2 regions of the Janthinobacterium sp. SUN100 genome follow, and region 1 is predicted to be linked to the other one. Evidence: riboswitches for the same ligand, from Rfam matches in the RefSeq annotation. Region 1 holds a riboswitch; the other holds the start of a gene.
What was found. A riboswitch is a leader RNA that binds a small molecule or an ion and turns the genes downstream of it on or off. The one in region 1 is predicted to bind thiamine pyrophosphate.
Positions count from the first base shown of each region.

Region 1 (14,799 bases):
GTCGCGCCCCGGCTGCGGCGGCAGCACCCGCGCCACCGTGATGCGCTCGGCCTTGCCGCTGGCGAGCATGGCGCGCACGGCCACGCTATCGATGCCGTAGTGCACGCCCTTGCACCACAAGTCAGCCACCAGCTCGTCAAACTCGCGGCGCGCCGGCGCCTGGCCATCCGCGTCGGCAGGCAAGGTTTCAAAATAAAACTCGGCGCTGTCGCCCCGGATCTTGACCTGTTTATACAGCGCGCGGCGCTGGGGCGGGAATGGCGCCACGCGCACGGCGATGCGCAGCAAGGCGTCACCCTTGGGCGCGGCGCGGGGTGCGGGCGCATGGAACAGGGTCAGCAGGAACAAACCGTAATCTAGGCCCGCCAGCAACTGCCCCGACTGGAACAGCTGGTCGACGGCGGCGCGCAGCTGCGCCGGCGCCAGCGACAGGTCCAGGAACACGCCCTCGTCGCGCTGGACCAGGCCGTGCGGCAAGCCGCCTGCGGGGACCGCATCCGGAACGGGTGTGTCGTCGTCGCTCACGCCTTGCCTCCCCCAGCAGCCATTTCAAAGAATTGCCTCCGTGCACTAGAACAATATCACGGGGCGGGGCCGTGTGCCTGACTCAGCGACAATGCGGGCGGCCAGATGCAAACAGGGCCATGTCTTGCGAGATGGCCCTGTCGGAGGGGGGATGGCTGCCTAGCGGCGCGGCGGGTTGGAATAGATATCCTGGCCCACTTCGTTGATCTGGCGGCGCAGGTCGCGCCGTTCGTCGGGCGTCATGCGGCCCGTGCGGCGCGAGGCGTCGGCGCCTTCGTTGGCGCGGCGCTGCTCCTCCGCGCGCGTGTCGAAACTGCGTGCGTCACGCTGTTCGCGCAGTCGCGTATCATTGCTGCTGGTGCGCTGTACCTGTTCATACCGCTGGGCCTGCATTTGCTGCTGGTCGTCACGGCGTGGCGGCGGCTGGTTTTGCGCTGACGCCAGGCTGGCGGCAAACACGGAGCAAACGGCAAATGCGGACAGCACAGTTGTACGTGCGGCAATAGCTGCGCTGGGAGCGGCGTGAATTTTTTTAGTAAAGATATTCATTGAGTTCCTCTTCCGCGATGCCGTATAAACTTAAAGCTGATTTCCACTGTGGCCCCAGTGTATGATGCTTTACACGGTGCAGTAAGAGTAATTGGGTAAAGTTTGTAACACTTTGTAATGGGTCGCCACAGCCCCTTGCCGACGCCGCGCGAGGCGTTACTATAGCAACTAATATAAGATAACACGACACCCTAAATGACCACAACCTCCACTTCCGGCAGCAACACACCAACGCAATCGATCCACGGCCACCAGGCAAAAATCATGGTGGTCGATGACGATGTGCGCCTGCGCGACCTGCTGCGCCGCTACCTGACCGAACAGGGTTTCAATGTCTTCACGGCAGAGAGCGCGACGGCCATGAACAAGCTGTGGCTGCGCGAACGCTACGACCTGCTGGTGCTCGACCTGATGCTGCCGGGCGAAGACGGCCTGTCGATCTGCCGCCGCCTGCGCGGCGCGGGCGACCAAACGCCGATCATCATGCTGACGGCCAAGGGCGAAGACGTGGACCGCATCGTGGGCCTGGAAATGGGTGCCGACGATTACCTGCCGAAACCGTTCAATCCGCGCGAGCTGGTGGCCCGCATCGGCGCCGTGCTGCGCCGCAAGGGTCCCGATGAAATCCCGGGCGCGCCGTCGGAAACGCCGCAAACCTTCGAATTCGGCGACTTCGTGCTGGACCTGGGTACGCGTACCCTGAAAAAGAATGGCGAAACGGTGCCCCTGACCACGGGCGAGTTTTCCGTGCTGAAAGTGTTTGCCCGCCATGCGCGCCAGCCCCTGTCGCGCGAGAAACTGATGGAACTGGCGCGCGGCCGCGAATACGAAGTGTTCGACCGCAGCCTGGACGTGCAAATCTCGCGCCTGCGCAAACTGATCGAGCCTGATCCGTCGAGCCCGCTGTTCATCCAGACCGTGTGGGGCCTCGGCTACGTCTTCATCCCGGACGGACAGCCGCGCTGATCGCTGGCGAGGCATGATGAAGCTTTTTCCCGATATCAGCCTGGCGCGGCTGAAAAGCGGCTTGTTCTGGCGCACCTTTTTGCTGCTCGGCACCTTGACCACGGTCAGCATGATCGCGTGGTTCAGCATGATTTCCTTCATCCAGCGCGAGCCGCAGGCGCAGCAGATTTCCGCCCAGATCATTTCCGTCGTCACCATCACGCATGCGGCCTTGACGCACTCGGCGCCCGAACTGCGGCGCGAGCTGCTGTTCGACCTCGTCAGCAATGAAGGCATCCGCATCTTCTCGCTGGAAGAGGACGACCGCATCGAGCCGCCGCCCGACAATTACCTGATGCCCGACATCGAGGCGCTGGTGAAGGCCAAGCTGGGCAAGGACACGCGCTTTTCCGCGCGCGTCAACGGCGTGGCCGGCTTCTGGGTCAGCTTCAAGATCGACGACGACGAGTACTGGCTGATGCTGGACCGCGAGCGCCTGCGCGGCCTGACGGGCTTCCAGTGGCTGGGCTGGGCCAGCCTCGTGTCCCTGCTGTCCCTGCTGGGCGCGGCCATCATTTCCAGCCTGATCAATCTGCCGCTATCGCGCTTGACGGCGGCCGCGCGCGACATCGCCAAGGGCAAGCAGCCGGCGCCGCTGCCGGAAAAGGGGCCGATCGAAATCATCGAGGCGAACCGCAGCTTCAATCAGATGGTCGACGACCTGAAACAGGTGGAATCGGACCGCGCCGTGATCCTGGCCGGCATTTCACACGACTTGCGCACGCCGCTGGCGCGCATGCAGCTGGAAGTGGAAATGGCGAACCTGTCGGACGAGGCGCGCGAAGGCATCCAGTCCGATATCGGGCAAATGGACGCCATCATCGGCCAGTTCCTCGACTATGCCAGGCCGACGGAGGCGTCGAGCTTTACCGACGTCGACCTCAGTGGTTTGCTCAACGACATGACGCGCGAAGCGATGCGCCTGCCGGACGTGAAGATCAACGCCAGCATCGCCGACGGCGCGCATGCGATGGGCAATCCCACGGACCTGCGCCGCGTGCTGAACAACCTGATCGAGAATGCGCGCCGCTATGGCAAGACGCCGGACAGCGACGTGACGGAAATCGACATCGCCTGCCAGGTGCGCACCAGCCACGGCGCGAAAAAGGTGATCATCGAGGTGCAGGACCACGGCACGGGCGTGCCGGCGGAAAAGATCGAACAGCTGATGAAGCCGTTCACCCGCCTCGACACGGCGCGCGGGCAGGCAAATGGCGCCGGGCTGGGCCTGGCCATCGTCGACCGCGTGCTGCTGCGCCATGGCGCCGAATTGCAAGTGCGCAACCGCGAAGGCGGCGGCCTCGCGTTTCAGATCAGCTTGCCAGCGGCATAAACGAACGGGAACGGTACAGTTGTGCCGTTCCCTGCCGCTCAGGCGGATGCCTGTTCCTGCGCCAGCAATTTATTCATCAACAATTCCGTCGCCCCATAGCCGTACAGGGAATCGCTTTCCATGCCCGGCGTATCGAAGGGAATCGATTCCTCGCGGTTCAGCTTGGCAGGGTCGGCATCCGCATAGCTGGCGCGCCAGGCGCGCTGCAAGGATTCATTGCGGCGGATAAAGGCCGGCATAGGCCAGGCGTCGCGCTCCCAGTGGCGGCTGTCGCCCAGCAGGGGCCAGCGCTCGTTGAGCAGGGCCATGTCGCCCGTGCGCAGGCGGCGCACGGCCTGTTCCGGGCGCAAGCCTTCCAGCTCTTCCAGCGTGGGCAAGCTGTCGCGCTTCGGCCCGAACATATACGCCAGCATGATGCGCCCGGCAGGCGCCCTGCGCGCCACCACGCCGACGGCATAGCCGCCGCCCGGCAAGGGCACGGCAAACCAGCTGCCTTCTCGGTATGGTAATGATCTCATTTCTTGAAGCCCCCTGAAATACACCGGACAGCCGCTGCTATCCGACGTTAAATTTAATTAGGGGCACAGTCTACGCGAAGCGATGCGAAAGTGGCGCATGGTACGCCACAGCAACAAACCAATAGTTACAATATTTTCTCGTCATAGTGATACTGGGCAACAATCGGCCCCGCCTTGAACAGCGCTTCCTTCATGGCCGTGTCCAGGCGCGCGTCGCGGCGGCGCATCCATTCGAGCAGCATGGCCGCTTCCTTGCGGCTGGTGTCGCCCGCATGCGCGAGCACGCGGCGCAGTTCCGGGTCCGTGCACGCCTCGAAGCGTTGGCTGTTCAAGTCCAGCGCCTGCAGTGCGGCGATGGTGGCGCCGATGGCGCGGTGCATGTCGAGCGCGGTGGCCGGCAGGCCGGATTCTTCCAGTGGGACGGTGGTCATGCGCATTCCTTTTCGCGTGGTGGTGACATCGGCTGCATTCTCCACCGCGCGGACGAAAAGCTCAAGCGTCCACGGCACGTTTCCACCCATTCGGCCATAATCATGGCTCAGCAACAGCCTAAACCTCAGCGGCAGGAGCCCCATGTTCAATTTCGACTTTTACAATCCGACGCAAATCCTTTTCGGCCAGGGCCAGATCGCCGCCATCACGGCGCTGATCCCGCCCCAGGCCAGAGTGCTCATGACGTATGGCGGCGGCAGCATCAAGCAGAACGGCGTCTACGATGAAGTCAAGGCGGCGCTGGCCGGCCATACGGTGCTGGAATTTGCCGGCATCGAACCCAATCCCAGCTATGAAACCCTGATGCAGGCCGTGGCCATGGTGAAAAGCGAGCGCATCGATTTCCTGCTGGCCGTCGGCGGCGGTTCCGTGGTCGATGGCACCAAGTTCATCGCCGCGGCCGCCCTGCACGAAGGCGTGGCGTGGGACATCCTGGCCAAAGGCGGCAAGATCGTCGAAGCCGCCCTGCCCTTCGGCACCGTGTTGACCTTGCCGGCCACGGGCTCCGAAATGAATGGCTCGGCCGTGATCACGCGCAAGGCCACGCAGGAAAAGCGCTCGTTCATGAGCCGCAAGGTCTATCCTAAATTCTCCGTGCTGGACCCGTCGAAGACGTTCACCTTGCCGCTGCGCCAGGTGGGCAATGGCGTCGTCGATGCGTTCGCGCATGTGATGGAACAGTATTTGACCTACCCTGTGAACGCGTCCGTGCAAGACCGCTTCGCCGAAGGCATTTTATTGACCCTGATCGAAGAAGGCCCGAAAGCCCTGTCGCACCCGGACGACTACGACGTGCGCGCCAACGTGATGTGGAGCGCCACCCTGGCCTTGAACGGCCTGATCGGCGTGGGCGTGCCGCAGGACTGGTCCACGCACGCCATCGGCCACGAATTGACGGCCTTGTACGAGCTCGACCATGCGCAAACCCTGGCCATCATCCTGCCCAGCATGTTGCGCGTGCGCAAACAAGCCAAGCGCGCCAAGCTGCTGCAATACGCGGCCCGCGTGTGGGGCCTGGACGGCGGCGACGAGGACGGCCGCATCGAGGCCGCCATCGCGCGCACGGAATTCTTCTTCCGCCACATGGGCGTCAAGACGCGCCTGGCCGACTACGGCCTGAATCACGCCAGCGTGGACGCCGTCGTGTCCGCCCTGGAAGCGCACGGCATGACGGCCCTGGGCGAACAGCGCGAAGTGACGCCCGCCGTCAGCCGCAAGGTGCTCGAGCTCAGTCTGTAGCTCAGTTTACAAATTCCAGCCACACTGTTGTAAAACGGTCAGCCGGGTGGGACAGCTGGCCGTGGTTCATGCTAAGCTGTCATTTCGCTAGGGGTCCTGGAGCAGTCATCCGGGTGAGAGATACCCTTCGTACCTGATCTGGATAATGCCAGCGAAGGAAAGCGCAAAGTACCTCCCTCCTTTGATAGCTCCTGCGTTGGCGCCAGCCGAACAAGCAGCCTGCCGTGCTCTTTCCCAGAGCCGGCTTGAACCACGAGCAATCTATGTCCACACCGAATTTATCCGTTTCTGTTCTGACCCTGGCCATCCTGCACGCGTTTGCCGCGCCCGCCCTGGCTTCCGACGCAGCCGACCCGCAGGCGCAAAGCATGGCCGAAGTCGTCGTCACGGCCAGCAAGGCGCCGGCCGCCAAGCGCGCCTCCGTGGGCGGCTTCAGTGACGCGCCGCTGTTGCAGACGCCGGCATCCGTCACCGTCATTTCGCAAAAAGACATGCAGGACTTGCAGATCCGCAATCTCAGCGATGCCGTCAAGCTCGACACCAGCATCAACGACGCCTACAACGCCGTCGGCTATGCGGAACAGTTTTCCATCCGCGGCTTCAAGCTCGACAACAATTCCAGCTACCGCAAGGATGGCGTGGCCATTCCTGGCGACACGCAAATCCCGCTGGAAAACAAGGAACGCATCGAAGTGCTGAAGGGCCTGGCCGGCTTGCAGGCAGGCGTGGCCGCGCCGGGCGGCGTGATCGACTTCATCGTCAAGCGCCCCACCGCCGCCCCGCTGCGCACGGTCACCGTGGAAACGCGCGAGCGCGGCACGCTGTATGGCGCCGTCGACCTGGGCGGCCGCCTGGAAGACACGCGCTTCGGCTACCGGATCAACGTGGCGGCAGAGCGCCTGCGCTCCTACATCAAGGGCGCGGACGGCAACCGCAAGTTCATTTCCGGCGCCTTCGACTGGCAGATTTCCCCGCAAGCCCTGCTGCAAATCGATGCCGACTACCAGGACAAGGCACAAGTGACGGCGCCCGGCTTCCAGTTGCTGAGCAATGGCAGCCTGCCCGCCAACGTCAGCGCCGACGCCATGCTCAACAAGCAACCGTGGACGCACCCCGTGGAAACCGTCACCAGCAATCTCGGCCTGCGCTTCCAGTACGCGTTCAATGACGACTGGCATGCCACCCTGTCGGCCAACCAGCACTCGTTCAAGCGCGACGACTACACGGCCTATCCGTATGGCTGCAGCCCGGAAGGCTGGATGCCTGTATTCTGCAGCAATGGCGACTTCTCCGTGTGGGACTTCCGCAGCCTGGGCGAGACGAAAAAACCGCTGAGCGCGCAAGCCATGATCCAGGGCAAGTTCGCCACCGGTTCCCTGCGCCATGAATTCACGGCCGGCGTATCGACCTTCCGCCGCAAGGACCGCGCCGGCCTGTACGTGTATAAGGAAGTGGGCATCAGCAATATCTACCGCCCTGTCATCGTTGCACCATCGCCGGCTTCGACTGGCCCCGTGCGCCTGGTGCGCGACGATAAGGAAAACGCCGTCTTCGTGCAGGACATCGTCAGCCTGGCGCCGAACTGGAAGCTGCATGGCGGCTTGCGCCACATCAATGTCGATGGCTACCAGTACGTACTGAAGGCCGACACGGAAATCCGCGCCAAGCACGACTTCCTGCTGCCCAACGTGGCGCTCGTCTACACCCCGCTCGACAATCTCTCCGTGTATGCGGCCTACTCGCAGGGCATGGAACATGGCGGCACAGCCAGCATCTATGAGAAAAACGCCAATGTGGAGCTGACGCCCAGCCGCTCGAAGCAGGTCGAACTGGGCGTGAAGATGGATGTGACGCCGGACCTCATGCTGGCGGCCAGCCTGTTCCAGATTCGCAAAGGTCTCGAATATGTGAACGCCGAGAATTATTTCGTCCGCAATGGCCAGGCCCAGCACCGGGGGCTGGAATTGTCGGCCCAGGGCAAGGCATCGTCCAGCCTGAGCCTGGGCGCGTCCGTGACGGCCCTGAACAGCCAGCAGTCAGGCACGGGCAATGCCGACCTCGACGGCAAGCGCGTGCCCAACGTGCCGGCCTTCAAGGCGGCCGTGCATGCGGATTACGCCGTGCAACAGGTGGCGGGCTTGAGCGTGAATGGCAGCTGGGAATATGCGGGCAAGAAAGCGTTTGAGTACAGCAACACGACCTTCGTGCCGTCGTACAACGTGTTCAACCTGGGCGCCGCGTACGCCACGCGCATCGCCGGCACGCGCGCCGTGCTGCGCGCCGCCGTCAACAACGTGGCCGACAAGTTCTACTGGCGCGACGTGACGCCGGAATCGGATGGCTATCTGTATCCGGGCGCCAGCCGGACTTTCAAAGTCTCGGCGCAGTTTGACTTTTAATTGAGGGAAATGGCAGGCGCCGCAGCGAGCGCCTGCTGCAGCAAAGGCGCCGCCTGTTCCAGGCGCGCCTCCAGGCTGTCGCGCAGCACGTGGTAGACGATGCCGCGCGCGTCCAGCTCATCGAGCAGGTAGCGATAGATCAATTGGCGCACGGCTTCGGACTCGCGCTGCAAGCCATCGGCCACCCAGGGGCTGTCGGGCGCCGTGACCAGGGTCAGATCGTACTGCGTGGCATCGGCCAGCGCCGCCAGTTGCGCATCGGCGCCGTGAAAATAATGGCGGCTGTACACCACCGTCATCAAGGGCGTCGTGTCGCAAAACAGGAAGTGGCGGGCTTGGGCGGCAGCGGCCGCTTCGCGTTCGACTTGCGTACGCGCAATACCATACTGATCCTCCGCAACGGGCACCCTGCCTTGCGTTTCCACAAACTCGCGTAAGTACTCGGGCACCCACACCGTGCCATGGCGCTCGGCCAGGGCCGCCGCCAGGGTCGACTTGCCCGACGATTCCGCGCCCAGGATGGCCACGCGCACGCAACGCTCCATCACTTGAGAACCATCGCGCTCGGCGCGGCCGGGGCCGACTTTCTCCACGCCAGCAAGCCGATGACGGCCATCACGACGAAGAACGCGTACAGCACGGCCGTCAGAGTCAGGCCCTTGTGCACATACAGCCACACGTACAGCACGTCGACGATGATCCAGGCGATCCAGTTTTCCAGTTTCTTGCGCGACAGCAGGAATTGTCCCACCAGGCTGCCGGCCGTGAGGAAACCATCCGCATGGGGCACGTCCGTGTCCGTCGTCGTCAGCAGCCAGGCGATGAGCAGGAAGCCCACCAGCCAGCCGACGGCGCATGCCAGCCAGCCGCGGCCGTCGAGGCGCGTCACGGGCAGGGTCTTGCCGCCGCTGGCCGGATGCAGCCACTGGTACCAGCCCCAGAACGAGACGCTGATGAACAGCAGTTGCAAGGCCATGTCGCCATACAGGCGCGATTCGAAAAACACGAAACCGTAGGCGGCCGAGGAAATGATGGCGAACAGCCACGCCCAGTGATTCTGGCGGATGTTCAGCGCAACGGTTGTCAATGCCAGGACAAAGGAAATCAGTTCAAGCGGCGTGGTGGCAAAACCCAGCAGGAGAAGCGTATCGTTCATGGGAATCGTGATGAGGCTGGTGGTGCAGTATGCAATACCAGCCATGAATAAGCAAGATTGCCCGCACCGCCAGCCGCCTTCCCCGCTCAGGCAAAGCCGCCCTTGACGGCGCGCGCCAGCGAACGCTGCACGATCAGCTTGTGGAAAGGCCGGATCACCAGGATGTAGGCGCGCCCCACCCGATTATGGCAATGCACGACGCTGGACATGGTCACGCTGCCATGCCGCCCCGCATCGCGGTTGCGCAGCACCGACAAACGGAAGTCCAGGTGGCTGTCATCCTCGCCCACGATGATTTCATCGTCGCTGACGGCAAAGATGCGGAAGATGCCGATGCGCTTGCCAGGCCTGGCTTCCATCTGCCTGGCCGTCCGGATGCCGAAGCGCGCCACGATGGCGTCGCGCACCACCATCAGCTTGCGCGCCCAGCCGGGCTGACTGCCCAGCAGCACGCGCGCCAGGCTTTCCATGTCCATCTGGCGCGCCTGCGCAGTCGGCAGCTCGACGGCATACGCGTCGGCCAGGTGGCTGCCCGGGTACAAGGGGGCGATGCTGGCGCCCGGCGGCAAGGCCACGGCGCGTACCGCATTGTTCATCTCTTGCATGTGCTCTCCATGTGTTCAGTGATAACATGGCCATCATACACGACAATGTGAACAGCGATAACATAACATGAGCACGAACAGCAATTATCACCATGGCAACCTGCGCGACACCCTGGTCGCCGCCACCATCGCGCAACTGGCGCAGCAGCACGACGCCGCCCTTTCCCTGCGCGAACTGGCGCGCACGGTGGGCGTGTCGATCGCCGCCGTGTACCGCCACTTCCCCAGCAAGGAAGCCTTGCTGGCCGACGTGGCGGCGGCCGGCTTCGCCAGCCTGATCGCCAAATGGGAAGCCGAACTGCCGCCGCAGGGCAGCCTGCCTTCCGAACAGCGTTTTCAGTTGCTGGGCCAGCAATACATCGAATTCGCCCTGGCCGCGCCGGCCCACTACCGGCTGATGTTCGAACACCAGGACGTGCGCCAGTTCCCCGCCTTGCAGGACGCGGCGCAGGCGTGCTTCCAGTACGTGCTGCAGACGGCCGGCGCGGCCGTGCGCGAAGCGGGCCTCGATGCGCGCTGGGACAAGGCCGCCGCCAGCGCCGGCTGGTCGCTGGGCCACGGCTACGTGATGCTGCTGCTGAGTGGCCGCCTGGCCATGGCGGACGGCGGCGACGAGCTGTCGCCGGCCATGGTGCCGCGCTTTTTTCAGTTGCCCGTGGAGGCATTCATGCAGGCAAAGAATAAAATCGGACAAGAATAATATTTCAAGGCCCGCCTCTTCAAGCTGCGTCGCTGTCATCGACGCCGCAGGCAAAAGGCCGACGCTAACACTGCAGCGTTTTCCCTCCTACAATCATCCTCTTACCTTGAGTCAGGGCAACAAAGTCATTGATGAAGCTACGCAGCGAATTTTCAAAAATACCGCTATGTCCAATCACCAGATTGTTATCCGTGTAGGCAACAATGAAGGGATTGTAGGGACGGTGTGGTTCTATCGGCCGGAAATCAACATTTCCATATTTCTTTTCGGCAGACAGGTCGCGCTGCGCGACCTTGCATGGACTATGCTCATATTCGGCCGGATCGAAATTTTGCTCGACAACTGGCTCGTCCAACTTCACGCTCATTACGTGGGTTCGCTGCGGGCCATATTCGCCAAGCGCCTTGCCCCACAACGGCCACCTGTCATCGTCAGGCTTGCCATTGATGGTCGAGCCGAGTGCGCGGCCGATGGGAAACGCCCACTTGCGAGCCCAATCGCCCTGGGATGAAATCACCAACATGACTGGCGCCTGCGCTTTGTCATAGCTGCGGCGCGATGCCATCTGGTGGATATTTTCATACTGTGCCGCTTCAAGTGCCGGATTGACCAGCACGGTCAAATCGCCAAAACCTTGCAACGGCCCGGCCTTGTCAGCCGCCAGTTCTTTTTCGATTGTTTCAGCGACAGCTTTGAAGACGACCTGTCCACCAAAGCTGTGCCCAAACGCAAGCAACCCCATGAAAGGCGTGTTTTCCGACTCGCGCCGGGCTTCGCCGCGGTCGCGATAAAGGCCATTGAGCGCGAGCAGAAAGTGATTCAAGTCGCCTTGCCCCACCCGTTCTGCCGCCCGTTTACGGCCCCAGAAAGTGCAGAAACTGAGCGGCATCGGTAGCGAGCGACCGCGCCAGCCGACATACACGCCGATGACATTCACGTCCCCGCTGCTGGTCAGATTCATCCGCGAACGCGTATAGGGTCCAGCGACGCCAAGCGGTGCATCATTCAGGACGGCCCTGGTCTTGGCAAGCGAACGAGAAAAATCAAATGCATTGGTATCATCGGGATCGGCATTGTGATGCCAGCCATGGACGAAAACTACTACAATGGTATTCTTGCTCTTCGCTGAATACCGAATAACGTCAAGTGCGCGCTCGGCCCCCTCCTTGTCCCAGAATCGTCCATCATCGTCGACCTGGATGACAAAATCATTCGGCTCATGGAATAGGCCATTATCCTGCTGTATGGATTTGCTGCGATAGGCGAACGAAGGTATCAATGATCTCAACGCAACGGCTGAAAAAACCTTGCTGGACTGTGTCATGAGATGACTCTCCATGGATACTTTAATTGAACTTATATACGCAATCATATACGCAATATTCACCCATTATTAATAAATAAACAATAGGAAATTTAATTAAATAGACATGGCGTCGTCAATCGCCCATCCACGTGCGACTTTGCGCCACGGCTGTCGTCCCGCCTGAAAATGCACGCTCCCATGCATCCATCTACCATCCCTGGCACCGAGGGCTATGCGGAAAATGCCGGGCAGCTCATTGCCCGCTACGCAAGCGTCAATTTCCCGGATAAATATCGGCCCGTCAGTCATCTCTTGCCGACGCGATCAGGCGCTGTGCTCGATATCGGCGCCGGGACTGGCGGCGACGCGGCGTGGCTGGCAAGCCTGGGGCACACGGTGACAGCCGTTGAGCCCGTTGCCGCCTTCCGCGAAGCGGGCATGAAAGCGCAGGCCGTGGCCAACCTCGAATGGGTGGACGATAGCCTGCCCGCGCTGTCGGCGATCGGCGCGCGCCAGAGCAGGTATGACCTGATTGTCGTCGCGGCCGTCTGGATGCATCTGGCAGCGGAAGAAAGGATGGCGGCAATGGGCAATATCAGCACCTTGCTCAAGCCCGGCGCAATGCTCGTCATGTCCCTGCGACATGGCCCGGCCCCTGAAGGGCGGCGCATCTTTGATGTCCCTGCCAGTGAAACGGCAGACCTCGCGATGCAACATCAGCTCAAGGTGATGTTGCATACGCAGGCGCCATCCGTGCAGCCGCAGAATCGCCAGGCGGGGGTAAGCTGGTCCTGGCTTGTCTTTGAGAAATGATTCAAGCTGAACCAGCGTGCGCCAGGACGTTGACACGGCCGCATTCAGCCGAGGCTGGCCATTATTTTGAAACACCCTTCATGTATGCATGACATATCGATAGACACGCTCTCCGTGATTGCCAGGCAATGCCTGGCAATCACGTGCCTGCAACGCTTTTGCCGGCAGCATGCCCTGCACCACCCGGCGCTGTCCGCGTTCGCCGGCCACGCGTGGAAGGTGGCGCAGCTCGCGCCTGGGGATTTTGCCGCCTGGGAGCGCGGCTTTGCTGGCCTGGCAGTGACGGGCATGGGCGATCCCTGGCCGGACGACCTGCGCATGGCGCTGCCCGGGCACCTGCTCGGTGCGCTGGAGCAACTTGTCGGGCATGTGCTGGAAACGAGCGCCTGTACCTGGCATGGCGATGACCTTGCGGCAAGCCGGCGCCAGCTGGAAGCCGTGCTTGATATCTGTGCCAGGCATGGCGTGGCGGCGCCGCCGCTTGCGCACTATGTGCAGCACGATGCGGCGCTGCGTGGCGGCTGGGGGCCGATGCTGACGGACGCGGAAGTCAGGCGCTGGCAAGCCCTGCTATAACGCGCGGCCTGCAATGGCGGCGGAGGCTCACGCCGGCAGGCCCTGGCGCACCTGGTCGAGCAGCCGCTCCTCTTCCTCCGTATCCGCGTCGATTTGCGTGACGACGGTCCAGAATCGCGGGCAGGTCTTGATCTGCTCGAACGCATGGCTCGTTTCAAGCCGCACCATGGTTTTCCTCAGGCTGTGCAGATAGCCCTCCTCGATGGCATCGAGCAGTTCGTCATCGGCAGCGTCGATCAGCTCGAGCAGCGCGCCTTCGATCCTTGCATAGCCCTCCTCCCACAGCTGGCCGATTTCCGGCACGTCGACTTCGATGCACTCGTTCGACCAGTCCGGAGGATAGTAATCGCGCTCCCGGTTGGCGGGATCAGTGTCAAGGCTCAGCGAAAGGGAGGGGAACGATACGGCGTTGAAGGCAAAGGCGAAAAATGCCTGGTCCTTGAATGGGGACGCGCCCAGCAAGGCCAGCGACGCGCTGGCCAGCTTGAAGCAGGTTTCTTCGACGTCGTAGGCAGTTTCAAATGTCTGCCAATCAAGTGGTAAAGCGGGAGTCGGGGGCATGGCGGGCCTGTCGAAAAAATAAGAGTGGAAAGTGATCGGAATTATACGTGGCGCAACCGATGCGGCAGGCGCCGGCCGCGTGTACGGTGCGGCCGCAAAAAAGCCGCATCGGCCCTGCGGCGGATGCGGCTTTGCGCTAGCGCAAGCTGAAGCTTATTTCTTGGCAGCTTTCACTGCCTTCGGATACTTGATCGTCATTTCCTGCAGCAAGTTATCCGCGTGGTCCACTTCCTTCATCACCCACAGCATGTAGCGGATGTCGAGGTGGATGGCGCGCGTGATGGCCGTGTCGAAGTACCAGTCCTTGGTGATCGATTCATACGTCGAATCGAAGTTCAGGCCGATCAATTCGCCACGCTTGTTCATCACGGCCGAGCCGGAATTGCCGCCCGTGGTGTCCGCGCTGGTGAGGAAGTTGACGGGCACCGTGCCCAGTGCCGGGTCGCGGAACTGGCCGTAGCGTTTTTGCTTGACGGCGTCAATCAAGCCTTGCGGCGCTTCGAACGGAGCCTTGCCCGTGACTTTCTCGACGATGCCTTCCACGGTCGTGAACGGCCCCTTGGTGATGCCGTCGCGCGGCGAGTACGGCGATACCGTGCCGTACGTCACGCGCAGGGTCGAGTTGGCGTCAGGATAGACCGGCTTGCCTTGCGATTTCTTCCAGGCAATCACGGCTTGCATGTATTGCGGAATCACGCGTTCCAGGTTGCCGTCGATCTCCTTGCGGCGCTCTTCCAGCGCCGCTTCGACGGGCTGCAGCTTGATGGCCAGCGCCATGAAGGCGTCGTCGGACTGGGCAACAGCGGCCTGGTCCTTTTCCAGCCAGGCCAGGCGCTTGGCCGTGTCAGCCAGTTGCGTCTGCTGGTACAGGGCCGCCACGGCGCCTGGCGCCGGCAGCAGCGCGTCCAGGCCTTGCGGATGGCTCTTCGCCGCCAGTTGCGCGTAGCGCTTCAGACCGGCTTCAAAACGCGCCTGGTCGACCTTGTTGACATACGACTGTTCCAGGCGGGCCAGGCGGGCCT
Region 1 covers NZ_JAPUBU010000001.1:1,717,647-1,732,445, forward strand. Annotated here, with positions in the region: gene O0881_RS07550 (flagellar assembly protein A) at 1-525, opposite strand, end outside; gene O0881_RS07555 (hypothetical protein) at 685-1,011, opposite strand; gene ompR (two-component system response regulator OmpR) at 1,339-2,040, shown strand; gene O0881_RS07565 (sensor histidine kinase) at 2,054-3,412, shown strand; gene O0881_RS07570 (Imm26 family immunity protein) at 3,451-3,930, opposite strand; gene O0881_RS07575 (hypothetical protein) at 4,056-4,361, opposite strand; gene O0881_RS07580 (iron-containing alcohol dehydrogenase) at 4,504-5,661, shown strand; TPP riboswitch at 5,741-5,838, shown strand; gene O0881_RS07585 (TonB-dependent siderophore receptor) at 5,925-8,060, shown strand; gene O0881_RS07590 (ATP-binding protein) at 8,057-8,605, opposite strand; gene pnuC (nicotinamide riboside transporter PnuC) at 8,605-9,216, opposite strand; gene O0881_RS07600 (DUF2867 domain-containing protein) at 9,303-9,821, opposite strand; gene O0881_RS07605 (TetR/AcrR family transcriptional regulator) at 9,889-10,521, shown strand; gene O0881_RS07610 (hypothetical protein) at 10,586-11,845, opposite strand; gene O0881_RS07615 (class I SAM-dependent methyltransferase) at 12,026-12,640, shown strand; gene O0881_RS07620 (hypothetical protein) at 12,725-13,216, shown strand; gene O0881_RS07625 (hypothetical protein) at 13,244-13,777, opposite strand; gene O0881_RS07630 (S46 family peptidase) at 13,931-14,799, opposite strand, start outside.

Region 2 (14,799 bases), on a different contig from region 1:
CTTATGCGCTGGCTAGTTTAGCAAACTGTTCGCGCAGTTTTTCAATTGTCGCCGAAAAACTGAGCAAACGCTCGTTTTCTTGCGCAACGATGGCGGCAGGGGCGCGCGCGACGAAACTTTCATTGCCCAATTTGCTGTTGACCTTGGCAATTTCCGCTTCGATGCGGGCGATTTCCTTGCCCAGGCGCTCGCGTTCGGCAGCCACGTCGATTTCCACTTTCAGCATCAGCTTGGTAGTGCCGACGATGGCGACGGCCGCAGGCGAGTCCGGCAACGCATCGACGATCTGCACTTCGGCCAGCTTGCCCAGCGACTGGATGTACGGTGCGTACGACGCCAGCGCTTCTTTCTCGCTGGCATTGCCTGCCTCGACGATCAGCGGCACGCGCACGGATGGCGAGATCTGCATTTCGCCGCGCAGGTTGCGCGTGGCATCCGTCAAGGCTTTCAGCTGCAGCATCCACGCTTCGGCCGACTCGTCGATCTTGTCGGTGTTGGCGATCGGATACGGCTGCATCATGATCGAATCGCCCTCTGGCTTGAGCGTCTTGCCGGCCAGCGGCGCCACCGTTTGCCACAACGCTTCCGTGACGAACGGAATGATCGGATGGGCCAGGCGCAGCACCACTTCCAGCACGCGCAGCAGGGTGTGGCGGGTGGCGCGCTGCTGGCCTTCCGTACCTTGCTGTACTTGCACCTTGGCGACTTCCAGGTACCAGTCGCAATACTCGTCCCACACGAATTTGTAGATCGATGCGGCGATATTGTCGAAACGGAAGTCTTCGAAGCCCTTGGCCACGTCCAGTTCCGCTTTTTGCAGCAGGGAAATAATCCACTTGTCTGCTTGCGACAGATCAACGTCGTTCGCCGTGCAATCCTTGCCTTCCGTGTTCATCATGACGAAACGGGTGGCGTTCCACATCTTGTTGCAGAAGTTGCGGTAGCCTTCGCAGCGGCCCAGGTCGAAATTGATGTTGCGGCCCAGCGATGCATAGCTGGCCATGGTGAAGCGCACGGCGTCCGTGCCGTAGGCCGAAATGCCTTCCGGGAATTCCTTGCGCGTGGCCTTGGTGATCTTTTCCGCGTCGCGCGGGTTCATCAGGCCCGTGGTGCGCTTGACGATCAAGCCTTCCAGGTCGATGCCGTCGATCAAGTCGATCGGGTCCAGGGTGTTGCCCTTCGACTTGGACATCTTCTGCCCTGTCGAATCGCGCACGAGGCCGTGCACGTAGACGGTTTCAAACGGCACCTTGCCCGTGAAGTGCGCCGTCATCATGACCATGCGCGCGACCCAGAAGAAGATGATGTCGAAACCCGTCACCAGCACGGACGACGGCAGGAAGGCCTTCATGTCCGGGGTTTCTTCAGGCCAACCCATGGTCGAGAACGGCACCAGCGCCGACGAGAACCACGTGTCAAGCACGTCGTCGTCGCGTTTCAGCGGGCCCGTGCTGCCGGCGGCCAGCGCCTTGGCTTCCGCTTCGGCTTGCGTTTTCGCAACAAAGATATTGCCGGCGTCGTCGTACCACGCCGGGATTTGATGGCCCCACCACAGTTGGCGCGAGATGCACCAGTCCTGGATGTTGTTGAGCCACTGGTTGTAGGTAGTGCTCCAGTTTTCCGGCACGAACTTGATTTCGCCGTTGGCGACCTTGTCCAGCGCCGTTTCCGCGATCGACTTGCCGGGGAAGAAAGTGCCTTCCGGGGCCGGCTTGCTCATGGCGACAAACCACTGGTCCGTCAGCATCGGCTCGATGACGACGCCCGTGCGGTCGCCGCGCGGCACCATCAGCTTGTGGGGCTTGACTTGCTCCAGCAAGCCTTGCGCGTCCAGGTCGGCGACGATCTGCTTGCGCGCGGCGAAGCGGTCCATGCCGCGGTACGCTGCCGGCGCATCGTCCGTGATCTTCGCGTCCAGGGTCAGGATGACGATTTGCGCCAGCTTGTGGCGTTGGCCCACGGCGTAATCGTTCATGTCGTGCGCAGGCGTAATCTTCACGCAGCCCGTGCCGAATTCCTTGTCGACGTATTCGTCGGCGATGATGGGGATTTCGCGGTCCGTCAGCGGCAGTTTCAGCATCTTGCCCACCAGCGCCGTGTAGCGCTCGTCCGTCGGATCGACGGCCACGGCCACGTCGCCCAGCATGGTTTCAGGACGGGTCGTCGCCACCGTCAGGAAGCCGCTGCCATCGGCCAGCGGGTATTTGATGTACCACATGGAACCGTCTTCTTCCTCGGACACCACTTCCAGGTCCGAGACAGCCGTGCCCAGCACGGGGTCCCAGTTGACGAGGCGCTTGCCGCGGTAGATCAAGCCTTGCTCGAACAGGCGCACGAAGACGTCGGTGACGACTTTCGAGCGCGGTTCATCCATCGTGAAGTATTCGCGCTGCCAGTCGGCCGACGCGCCCAGGCGGCGCATCTGGCCGGTGATGATGGAACCGGATTTTTCTTTCCATTCCCACACTTTTTCCACGAATTTCTCGCGGCCCAGGTCATGGCGCGAAATCTTTTGTGCGTCCAGCTGGCGTTGCACGACGATTTGCGTGGCGATGCCCGCGTGGTCGGTGCCGGGAATCCAGGCCGTGTTGTGGCCCAGCATGCGGTGGTAGCGGGTCAGGCCATCCATGATGGTCTGGTTGAACGCATGGCCCATGTGCAGGGTGCCGGTGACGTTCGGCGGCGGCAACTGGATGCTGAAGGAAGGTTTTCCGGCATCGAGGGTGGCGGTGAAGTAACCGCGCTGTTCCCACTCGGTGCGCCAGAATTGTTCAATGTCGGCGGGCTCGAAAGACTTGGCTAATTCCATGATTTGGCGTGTGATTGGCAAAAGGAACCATTATAAGGGGTGCATAAAGCATGCGCAGCAAATAGCGGCCCTGGATGCGCCGAAAAGCCGCGCACGATTGAGCAATATTGCTTCATTGTATTTTTTCTAAGCTATCATATTTGCAACATTACTTGAAAGCCCAGACTATCATGAAAAAAATGTGGCAATTGGCCGTGCTCGGCGTCGGATTGGCTGCCGGCGGCGCATGCGCCGGCGTTCCGGAAGGGGTGGCGGCTTTCCAGGCCGGGCGCTGCAGCGAGGCCGTGAGGCAATTGAGCGGACCGGCGCAAGGTGGCGATGTCGAGGCGCAAAAAGTCCTCGCCGATATCTACCTGGGCGAGCAAGGATGCCGGGACGTGGCGCGCAGCGAGGCCGAAGCCGAGCGCTGGTATCTGCTGGCGGCCAAGGGGGGCGATCGCGCCGCGCAGAAGGCGCTGGTTTTCATGTATGCATACGCGCCGGGCCGCATGCGCAATCCCGCGCGCGCGCGGCCCTGGCTGGGCGTCATGGCCGCGCAGGGTGACGGCAAGCCGCTGCAGGAACTGGCGCAAATGCATGAACGGGGTGAAGGAGGGCCGGTCGACCGGGTGCTGTCGTACGCGCTCAACCTGCTGGCGCAGCAAGACAAGGAGTGGAGCGGCGCGGCCGCGATGGAGAAGTCCCTGCCGGCGCAGCGTGACAGGATGTCGCCGGACCAGGTCGACGAAGCCGTGCGCCTGGCTGCCGGCTGGAAGCGGGGCGCACCCTTACCGGCGATGTCGCTGACGGGACAGCGTTCGCCGCAGGACTGGTACCGCCGCGCCGCCGAGGGCGGCGACATGGAAGCCGCCTACCAATTGGGCTTGCTGTGCTGGAAAGGCACGGGCGGCCTGGATGAACCGCAGGCCGCCCGCTGGCTGCGCAAGGCCGCCGAAAGCGGCAGTGCCAAGGCCCAGTTGCAGCTGGCTGTTCTGTATGGAGAGGAGGCGGGCGTGCCGCAGGACTATGTGCTCGCTTCCATGCTGAGCCAGTTGGCGGCGGCGGGCGGCGCGGCGGAGGCCGGCGACGTCGTGGCCCGCTGGGCAAAGAAATTGAATGCGGCGCAACACGCCGAGGCGGATCAGCTGGCGCGGGCATGGAAGGTGGGCATGCCATTGCCGCAGGTCTCCGTGCACGGCATGGAACGCTTGATCAATTATGTGCACGAGGCACGCAACAAGCTGCCGCCGACGCCAGAGGTGACGGCGCTGTTCAAGGCTGCCAGAGAGGGCGATGAAGCGGCCTTCGGCAAGCTGCTTGCCGGTGTCGCCGAGCCGGGCAACTATGCGATCGACAGGCTTCCCTTGCTGAACTATTTGATCTTGCCCCCATCCGGCATGTTCAAAGCCGAAGCGGCATGGCTGAAGGCGCAAACGTGGCGGGACGACGATCAGGAGCGACTGGCGCAAGCGTCGGAGCCGGCCCGCCGCCAGGCGCTGCGTGAGCGGCACGCCGCGCTGTTGCCCACCAAGCTGCGCATGATGACGCTGCTGTTGCAACGCGGCGTGCCGCTCGGCGAAGGCGATACGCTGTACCACGCCGCACCCCTGCATCTGGCTGCCCTGTATGGCAATGCCGCGATGGTGCGCCTGTTGCTGGCCCATGGCGCCGATGCGCGGCAATACGGCGGCGAAAACCAAACGATGGCGCCGCTGGAATACGCCTTGCAGCAGGAGGATGCGGGCATCTTGCCGGAATTGATCGACGCGAATGAACGGACGGCCAGCATGATCGCCTTGCTCGACGCAGGCGCGGGCCGGCCATATTTACTGGTAGATCAGTATCTGGCAGAGAAAAAAGCCAAGAAAGGCGGGGCTGCGCAGCCAGCCGAACGGCCGCTGGCCGATTCGTTGACATGGGGGCGCTTGCTGCGCCTGACGCGCGGCACTGAAGTGCTCGACAAAATGCTGGCCACCGGCACCACGCCGAATATTGATGAGCAGGACAAGTCGCTGTACGCCTATGCCGCCGAAGCGGGCAACGCCGGCGTGCTCGATTGGCTCAAGCAGCGCGTGCCCCGGCATGACGCGAAGGGCAAGGACCGCTGGCTCGATGCCGCGATGCGCGCCATGTACAACCATCAACCGGCGTCCGAAGACGTGCTGCGCCAACTGGTGGTGCCCGGCATGCCATGGCAGCAAGTCGGCCCCGCCGCCGAAGAGTCTTACAAGGGACAGGGGGCGGCGCTCGATTCGCGGCGCCTGGAAAAGGAGACGCTGCTGTGGCATGCCGTGCGCAGCCAGCGGCCAGACTGGGTCACCCGCCTGGCCGCGATGGGCGCGCCCGTCGTCAGCGACGGCTATCTTCCGCCCTTGCTGGCGGCCGTCGAAAATGGCGACGCGGCGATGGTCAAGCTGCTGCTGGGCCTGGGCGCCGATCCGCAGGCCGGGGGGATTTCCGTGTTGAAGATGGCGCAGCAACGGGCGTCGACGTCGGAAAACAAAGCCGTGCTGGCCGCGTTGCGGGCGGCTGCCGCGGCGCGCTAGCATCCGGCAGCCGCACCGCTGCACAAGGCAGGGACAAGGCCGCCAGCCTGCCGCCGCAATAGCGTTCGCCTGGTGACCGGCATGCGCCGCCTTGGGCGGCGACAGCGCTGTGTTTTGGCGGCCTGGCGAGTCGTTTTACTGCAACAGAACGGGGATCAAGGCGCTGCCGATGCTATAATGCCGGCCTCGGCGCCTCCTGCCTCATCCTTGCGGACGGCGCCTGCAGACGCGGTTGTATCAACGTTTCATATCCAACACGCGCCCGCGTCTCAAGGCCAGCGCATCCGCGATGCCAGCCACCTTCAGCGCGTCCCCTTCGGGCCGGGCGCCTGAGCCACGCGCACCGCCAGCGGTGCACCATTCACGGCGGAATACCGCGCGCCATCGTCTTTATCGGCCGCGCCGCCACAGCTTAGCCAGGAATGTTGTTATCTGGCCCGTCGTCTTTCGATACGGCATGTAACTACGGCGCGCCTTGACGCCTGTGGCCGCGCCATGGCCGCGCGCTTTCCCGGTTTTGCCTTTACAAGGAAACCAGCATGAAAAAACTCTCGATCAGTGTCGGCCTCGTTTCGACCATCGCCACCCTGGGCGCCTTGCCCGCCGCCCACGCCCAGTCGTCCACCGGCCCGTCGTCAGTGACCCCGTCGTCAGTCACCATGTATGGCTTGATGGATGCGGGCCTGGTGCAGGAAGGCGGCGTCAGCAAGCTCACCAGCGGCGTATCGGCCGGCTCGCGCCTGGGCTTGCGCGGTACGGAATCCCTGGGCAATGGCTTGCACGCCGTGTTCACCCTGGAAGCGGGCGTCCTGAGCGACTCGGGCCGCTCCGACCAGGCGGGGCAATTGTTCGGCCGCCAGGCGTTTGTCGGCATCGACAGCCCGTTGGGCATGCTGACCGTGGGCCGCCAGTACAACCTGCAAAGCCAGGCACTGACCGACGTGGCCGACCCGTTCGAGGGCGGCCTGGCCGGCGCGGCGACCAACCTGGCCGGCTATTCGGCCACGCGCATCGACAATACCGTGCGCTACACCTCGCCGGAATGGCGCGGCGTGACGGGCACCGTCATGTATGGTGCAGGCGAGCACACGGGGATTGCGGCAGATCAACGTTCGCTGGGCCTGGCATTGGGTTATGTCAACGGCCCCCTGACCTTGCGCCTGGCGCGCCAGAGCCGTGCCGGCGAGCCGGGCAAGGCCGACGTGAATAACACCATTCTGGCCGGTAATTACAACTTTGGCGTGGCCACGGCGTTTGCCGGCTATGGCCGCAACACGGGCGATGGCAGCAGCATGTTCTTTGCGGAAAATCCGTACGGCGCGGCGCAGGCGCCGGCCCAGTCCACCGACAGCCGCGACGCCATCGTCGGCGTCTCCGTGCCGCTGGGCGCGACGACCCTGCTGGCCTCGTATGTGCGCAAGGATGACCGCGATGCGGCCAACCGCGACGCGCAGCAGCTGGCCATCGGCGCCACGTATGCCTTGTCCAAGCGCAGCAAGGTGTATGTTGCCTACGCGCATATCCGCAACCGCAACGACGCCGCCTACATGGTGGGCAATGCAACCGAAGTGGGCAGCGGCAACCGCGCCTTCAACATCGGCTTGCGGCACGCGTTTTAAGCGGGCAGCATGTTGCCTTCGAGCAGCAATGTCTCGAAAGCGGCGGCGGCCAGGGGGCGGCTGAACAAATAGCCTTGCATCTGGTCGCAGCCGTGCTGGCGCAGGAAGTCCAGCTGCTGCGCCGTTTCCACGCCTTCGGCGATCACTTTCAGGCGCAGGCTGTGCGCCAGCGAAATGATGGCGCGCACGATGGCCGCGTCATCGTCACTGTGCGTGATGTCGCTGACGAAGGTTTTGTCGATTTTCAATACGTCGATGGGGAAATGGCGCAGGTAGGCCAGGCTGGAGTAGCCGGTGCCGAAGTCATCGATGGACAGTTGCACGCCCAGTCCCTTCAGCTTGGCCATGATGACCGTGGCTTGTTCCACGTCATGCATGACCATGCTTTCCGTCAATTCCAGTTCCAGGTGGGCTGCATCGAGTCCCGTGTCCGCCAGCGCCTGCGCCACCGCGTGCAGCAGGTTCTTTTGCTTGAATTGCCTCGCCGACAGATTGACGGCCAGGCGCAGCGGGCCATGGCCGGCCAGCTGCCAGGCACGCGCCTGGGCGCATGCCGTGCGCAGCACCCAGTCGCCGATGGGCGTGATCAAGCCCATTTCCTCGGCCAGGCCGATGAAGCTGGCCGGCGGAATCCGTCCCAGCTGCGGGTGGGTCCAGCGCAGCAGCGCTTCCATGCCCACCACCGTGCCGCTGGCCAGATCCAGCTGGGGCTGGTATTCGAGGTGGAATTGCCCCCGCTCCAGGGCGTGGCGCAACTCGCTCTCCAGTCCCAGCCGTTCCAGTGTGCCCGTATTCATGCTCGCGGCATAGAATTGCCAGTGGCCCCGTCCCTGTTCCTTCGCGCGGTACATGGCGATGTCGGCGTGTTTGATCAGGGTGTCGGCATCGTCGCCATCGTCGGGATACACGGCCACGCCCATGCAGCAGCTGAGGAAAAATTCATATTCGCCCAGTTGCAACGGTTGCGTCACGGCGTCCTGGATGCGCTGCAGGATGGCCACGCCCGGTTCGCCATTGCCATGCTGGGGCAACAACAGCACGAATTCGTCGCCGCCCAGGCGCGCCACGGTGTCGACTTCGCGCGTCGCGTCGCGCAGGCGCTCGGCCACGCTTTTCAGGACCAGGTCGCCCGCATCGTGGCCCAGGGTATCGTTGACGAATTTAAAGCGGTCGAGGTCGATGAAAACCACCCACAGGGGCAGGCCGCTGCGCCGCGTCACGGCCATCGCCTGCTCCAGCCTTTCGCGCAGCAGGGCCCGGTTGGCCAGGCCCGTCAGGATATCGTGCCTGGCCTGAAATTCCAGTTCCTGTTCGAAACGCATGACGGTGCTGATGTCGTATTGCGCTACGACAAAGTGGCTGACGGGGCCATCGCCATCGTCGCGCACGGGAGCGACGAACAGCTCGCTCCAGTAGCAGCTGCCATCCTTGCGGAAATTGCGCACGATGGCCTTGCCTTCGCGCTGTTCGCGCAGGGCCGCCGTAATGGCGTGCATGTCTTGCCGCCCTTGCTCCGGACCTTGCAAGTCTTCCAGACGCTGGCCGATGACTTCGCCGGCCGCATAGTCGGTGATGCGTTCGAAGGCGGGGTTCACGTATTCGATCAGGTAGCCGGGCGCGTCGGCGCTGCACAGGATGATGGCATTGGCCGACACTTCGATGATGCGTTCGCGCAGCCGCAGCGACTTTTCATTGTGCATGCGCGCGGCGATGTCTTCGGACAGGCGCAAATTGGCAAACTGCAGCGCCGCCGTGCGTTCGCCCGTGATGCGGGCAATCACGGAATTGCGCGACACCAGCTGATACACATACGCGGCCGCCAGCAGGCTCGACAGCAGACCGCCCAGCAGCACGTACAGCGAGCCGCGGTGGTTGGCGTCCAGGCCCATGCCTTTGGCCGGCAGCAGGGCGGCGCCCAGGGTGTGCGCGCTGGCGTGGTACTGCAGCAGCAGCCGGGTGCTTTCCGACTCGATCTGGCGCGCCGAGGCGTAGCACAGGGCCGTCAGACACAGTCCGAACGCCAGGGTGAGCAGGGCCGAGGTGGAAACGGAAATGGAGATGCGCTTGAAGAATGATTGCATGGTGACGTCCCGTGGCAGCGCCGGTGCCGATCCATGATCAGGCAGGCCGGGCAGTGACTGACTGTAGGGCGGGCGGCGAAATACCGTCCGTTCGCTACCGAACGGACGGCCATGCCGGCAAGAAATATAGTCGGGGCACCGTGCCAGCGCTGTGTTACGCTGCACCACATGGCGGCCCTCGTTCGGACGCCTTTCATCGATCCCCTAGCTGACGACTGGAAACCAGGAAACCTGCCCATGTCGAGTCCGCATGCCCAGCTGCACAACCCGAATCAAAACCATTTGCTCGCCGCCATGCTCGACGCCGATTTCGCGCGCCTGGCCCCGTACCTGGAGCAAGTGTCGATGCTGCTCGGCGACGTGATCTACGATTCGGGCGACAAGCTGCAGCATGTGTATTTCCCCACCACGGCCATCGTTTCCATTCATTACCTGTTGGAAAATGGCGGTTCGTCGGAAATTGCCGGTGTCGGCAATGAAGGCGTCGTGGGCGTGTCGCTGTTTATGGGCGGCAACTCGACGCCGAGCCGCGCCGTCGTGCAGACGGGCGGCGTCGGCTACCGGCTGAAGGCCCATTTGCTGATGGAAGAGTTCGACCGCGCCGGTCCCGTCATGCGCTTGCTGCTGCGCTATACGCAGGCGCTGATCACGCAAATGTCGCAGACGGCCGTGTGCAACCGCCACCATACGGTGGAGCAGCAGCTGTGCCGCTGGCTGCTGCTGACCATGGACCGCTTGCCGAACCGCGAGCTGACGATGACGCAGGAGTTGATTGCCAACATGCTGGGCGTGCGCCGCGAAGGCGTGACGGAAGCGGCCGGGCGCCTGCAGCAGCGCGGCTTCATCAGCTACCGGCGCGGCCATATTTCCGTGCTGGACCGCGCCGGCCTCGAAGGCCATGTGTGCGAATGCTATGGCGTGGTCAAAAAGGAATTTGCGCGCCTGCTGTCGGACGTGCGCCAGCGCCAGTCTTCCTGAAGACCGCACTGCCTCGTATTCTTATCGTTGTCATAGCCCGGGCTACCTCATGCAATCTGTCGAAAACATTCCCCCGCGCGCACCGTCGCGCTGGCCCATGGCGCTGGCGTTTTCCTTCAGCGCCGTCGCGCTGCTGGCCGTCGGCGTACTGGCCTGGCGCGCGCCGTTCGAGACGGCTTGCGTCATCGACGCGCTGGTCTTCTTGCTGCTGATGCTGCTCGTGGCGCTGTACCGGCGCACAGTGGCGGCCAGCCTGCCGCGCCAGCTGCTCAAGGCGGGCGCCTTGCAGGATGCGATTTTCAACAGCGCCAATTTCTCGTGCATCGCCACCGATGCGCAGGGCGTGATCCAGATTTTCAATGTGGGCGCCGAACGCATGCTCGGTTATGCGGCGAGCGACGTGGTCGACAAGCTGACGCCGGCCGGCATTTCCGACGCGCAAGAAATCGTCGCGCGCGCGGCCGCCCTCAGCGCCGAACTCGACACCGTCATCACGCCGGGCGTGGAAGCGCTCGTCTTCAAGGCCACGCGCGGCATCGAAGACATCTATGAACTGACCTACATCCGCAACGATGGCAGCCGCTTCCCCGCCATCGTTTCCGTGACGGCCTTGCGCGATGCGCAGAGCAAGGTCATCGGCTACTTGCTGATCGGCACCGACAATACGGCACGCAAGCAGGTCGAGGCGGAACAGGCGCTGCTGGACCAGCGCCTGCGCGAACAGCAGGCGTACACGCGCTCGCTCGTCGAGACCAACAATGCCGAGCTGAAGAAGGCGCGCCTGGTGGCGGAAAAGGCCAACCGCGCCAAGTCCGAATTCCTGTCGAGCATGAGCCACGAATTGCGCACGCCGCTGAATGCCGTGCTGGGCTTTGCGCAACTGATGGCGTCCGACGTGCCGCCGCCCACCGTGCCGCAGCAGCGCTCGATCGAGCAGATCCTCAAGGGCGGCTGGTATCTCTTGCGTTTGATCAATGAAATCCTCGACCTGGCCATGATCGAATCGGGCAAGGTGACGTTGTCGCAGGAAGCGATGTCCCTGCTCGACGTGCTGCAGGATTGCCAGGCGATGATCGCGCCGCAGGCGGAAAAGCGGGGCATCAGCCTGCATTTCCCCCGCTGCGGCGAAGCCTACTTCGTGCATGCGGACCGCACGCGCGTGAAACAGGTGATGATCAACCTGTTGTCGAACGCCATCAAATACAACCAGGGCGGCGGTTCCGTCACCGTCGACTGCAGCCAGCGCGGCGCCAAGGTGCGCGTCAGCGTGCGCGACAGCGGCGCCGGCCTCGATGCGGGGCAGGTGGCGCAGCTGTTCCAGCCCTTCAACCGCCTGGGACAGGAAAACAGCACGGAAGAGGGCACGGGCATCGGCCTCGTCGTCACCAAGCAGCTGATTGAATTGATGGGCGGCACCATCGGCGTCGACAGCACGGTCGGCGTGGGTGCCACCTTCTGGTTCGAGCTGGCCGCCAGCAGCGCGCCGGCACTGATGCTGGGCGACGGCGATGCGCTGCCGCAGGCGCAGGAGGCGCAGGAAAGCCAGCGCACCTTGCTGTACGTGGAAGACAATCCCGCCAACCTGGCGCTGGTGGAGCAATTGATCGCCCGCCGCAGCGACTTGAAGCTGCTGACGGCCATCGATGCGCACCTGGGCATCGACCTGGCGCGCACGTATCAGCCGGACGTGATCTTGATGGATATCAACCTGCCCGGCATCAGCGGCTATGGCGCCCTGCATATCCTGCACGACGATCCGCTCACGAAACACATTCCCGTGATGGCCCTGTCGGCCAACGCCGTGCCGCGCGACATCGAAAAAGGCCTGGAAGCGGGCTTCTTCCGTTACCTGACCAAGCCGATCAAGGTCGTCGAATTCATGGATGCGCTCGACGTGGCCCTGCACCATGCGGCCGCGCACGGCCTGGCCGACGACACTCATGCAGTACGCTAATTCAGCATTTATTTTTAGGAATACCGCTATGCTTCAAGCCACCGAGATCCTGAACGCCAGCATCCTCATCGTCGATGACCAGGAGGCCAACGTCATGCTGCTGGAACAGGTGCTGCGCAATGCCGGCTATACGCGCATCACCTCCACCATGGACCCGCAAGCCGTGCGCGCGCTGCACCAGCAGCACCGCTACGACCTGATCCTGCTCGACTTGCAGATGCCGGAAATGGATGGTTTTGAAGTCATGGAAGGCTTGCGCGACCTCGAGGCGGGCAGCTATCTGCCCGTGCTGGTCATCACGGCCCAGCCGGGCCACAAGCTGCGCGCGCTGCAGGCGGGCGCCAAGGATTTCGTCAGCAAGCCCTTCGACCTGGTGGAAGTCAAGACGCGCATCCACAACATGCTGGAAGTGCGATTGCTGTACCAGAAGCTGGCCGAATACAACAAGTCGCTGGAACAGATGGTGGAAGTGCGCACGGCGGAGTTGCGCGAAAGCGAAGCGCGCTTCCAGCGCTTCACGGAACTGTCGTCCGACTGGTACTGGGAACAGGATGCGCAGGGCAACTTGACGCGCTTTTCCGGCCCCGTGGCTGAAATGCTGGGTATCGGCAGCGAGGAAGAGCCGCAGCGTTGGAACGCGGCCGAACGCGCCTCGCTCGACGCCAAGATTGCCGCAAGGGAACCGTTTCTCGACTTTATCTACAGCCGCGCCAACCTCGACGGCAGCACGCAATACCTGCAGGTGAGCGGCGAACCGATGTTCGACACGGGCAGCCGTTTCATCGGCTACCGCGGCATCGGCCTCGATGTCACGGAGCGCCATCGCAGTGCCTGATTTATACTGGGCGCCATCGATACAGACCAGGAAAAATCATGACCGACAAATCTCCCTCCTACTGGTTCCCCGCCAAGACCTATGGCTGGGGCTGGGGCTTGCCCATCACCTGGCAAGGCTGGCTGGTGTTCCTGGCCGCGCTGGCGCTGTTCGCCTGCGGCGCCTTCCTGTTCCCCCCGCAAACCATGCTGGTCGGCTACATCGTCTATGAAGTGGCCATCGTTGCCGTGCTCATTTTCATCTGCCAGCTGAAGGGCGAACCGACCAGCTGGCGCTGGGGCAAGAAGAAATAAGCGCGCTGGCGTCTGTTGCAATGCAGCAGATGCGCAAAGACGACACCTGCAAGAAATCATCTGGCCACGCGGCGCGAACCGCGTATAATTGGCTCGCTGCCGCAAGGCGGCAAACGCTAGGGGTCCTGCCTTTCGCTGTGGAAACACGGTGCAAGCGCGGGTGAGAAATACCCTCCGAACCTGATCTGGATAATGCCAGCGAAGGGAAGCTTTAGGATGACTGCACCCCGCCTTTCCGCGTGCGCAATTCCGAACCTCCTTAGCTGGCTCCAGGCTTAAAAATAGTCTAGCCAAGGAGCCAAAATGAACGCCAACCCGAAATTCCTCTCCGCCACCGCCACGGTCGACGAAGCCGCCATCGCGCCGCTGCCCAATTCGCGCAAGATCTACGTGCAAGGCAGCCGCCCCGACATCCGCGTGCCCATGCGCGAGATCAGCCAGTCCGACACGGAAGCGTCGTTCGGCGGCGAAAAGAATCCGCCGATCTACGTCTACGACACGTCCGGCCCGTACACGGACCCGGACGTGAATATCGATATCCGCTCCGGCCTCGATACGCCGCGCCTGCCGTGGATCATGGAGCGTGCCGACACGGAGGAATTGCCCGGTCCCACCTCCGATTACGGCATCGCCCGCCTGGCGGACCCCAAGCTGGCCGAGCTGCGTTTCAACCTGCACCGCAAGCCGCGCCGCGCCATCGCCGGCAAGAACGTGACGCAAATGCACTATGCGCGTCAGGGCATCATCACGCCGGAAATGGAATTCGTCGCCATCCGCGAAAACATGCGCCGCCAGGAGTATTTGCGCGAGCTCAAGGCCTCTGGCCCCATGGGCGAGCGCCTGGCCGACCTGATGGGCCGCCAGCATCCGGGCCAGTCCTTCGGCGCCAGCATCCCGGTCGAAATCACGCCGGAATTCGTGCGCGAGGAAATCGCCCGCGGCCGCGCCATCATCCCCGCCAATATCAATCACCCGGAAGTCGAACCGATGATTATCGGCCGCAATTTCCTGGTGAAAATCAATGCGAATATCGGCAATTCCGCCGTGACGTCCTCCATCGGCGAGGAAGTGGAAAAGATGACCTGGGCCATCCGCTGGGGCGGCGACAATGTGATGGACCTGTCCACAGGTAAACATATCCACGAGACGCGCGAATGGATCGTGCGCAACAGCCCCGTGCCCATCGGCACCGTGCCCATCTACCAGGCGCTGGAAAAGGTCAACGGCAAGGCGGAAGATCTGACGTGGGAAATCTTCCGCGACACCCTGATTGAGCAGGCCGAGCAGGGCGTCGATTATTTCACCATCCACGCGGGCGTGCTGCTGCGCTATGTGCCGATGACAGCCAAGCGCCTGACGGGCATCGTTTCGCGCGGCGGCTCCATCATGGCGAAATGGTGTCTGGCGCACCACCAGGAATCGTTCCTGTACACGCATTTCGAAGAGATCTGCGAAATCATGAAGGCGTATGACGTGTCGTTCTCGCTGGGCGACGGCTTGCGCCCCGGTTCCATCTACGACGCCAATGACGAGGCGCAGCTGGGCGAGCTGAAAACCCTGGGCGAGCTGACGCAAGTTGCCTGGAAGCACGACGTGCAAGTGATGATCGAAGGTCCGGGCCACGTGCCCATGCAATTGATCAAGGAAAACATGGACTTGCAGCTGGAACAGTGCGGCGAGGCGCCGTTCTACACCTTGGGGCCGC
Region 2 covers NZ_JAPUBU010000006.1:97,899-112,697, forward strand. Annotated here, with positions in the region: gene O0881_RS26075 (valine--tRNA ligase) at 2-2,809, opposite strand; gene O0881_RS26080 (ankyrin repeat domain-containing protein) at 2,980-5,334, shown strand; gene O0881_RS26085 (porin) at 5,874-6,953, shown strand; gene O0881_RS26090 (EAL domain-containing protein) at 6,950-9,034, opposite strand; gene O0881_RS26095 (Crp/Fnr family transcriptional regulator) at 9,272-10,012, shown strand; gene O0881_RS26100 (ATP-binding protein) at 10,062-11,966, shown strand; gene O0881_RS26105 (response regulator) at 11,995-12,801, shown strand; gene O0881_RS26110 (hypothetical protein) at 12,840-13,094, shown strand; TPP riboswitch at 13,203-13,318, shown strand; gene thiC (phosphomethylpyrimidine synthase ThiC) at 13,398-14,799, shown strand, end outside.
Region 2: another riboswitch for thiamine pyrophosphate. It lies ahead of thiC (phosphomethylpyrimidine synthase ThiC); the one in region 1 lies ahead of O0881_RS07585 (TonB-dependent siderophore receptor).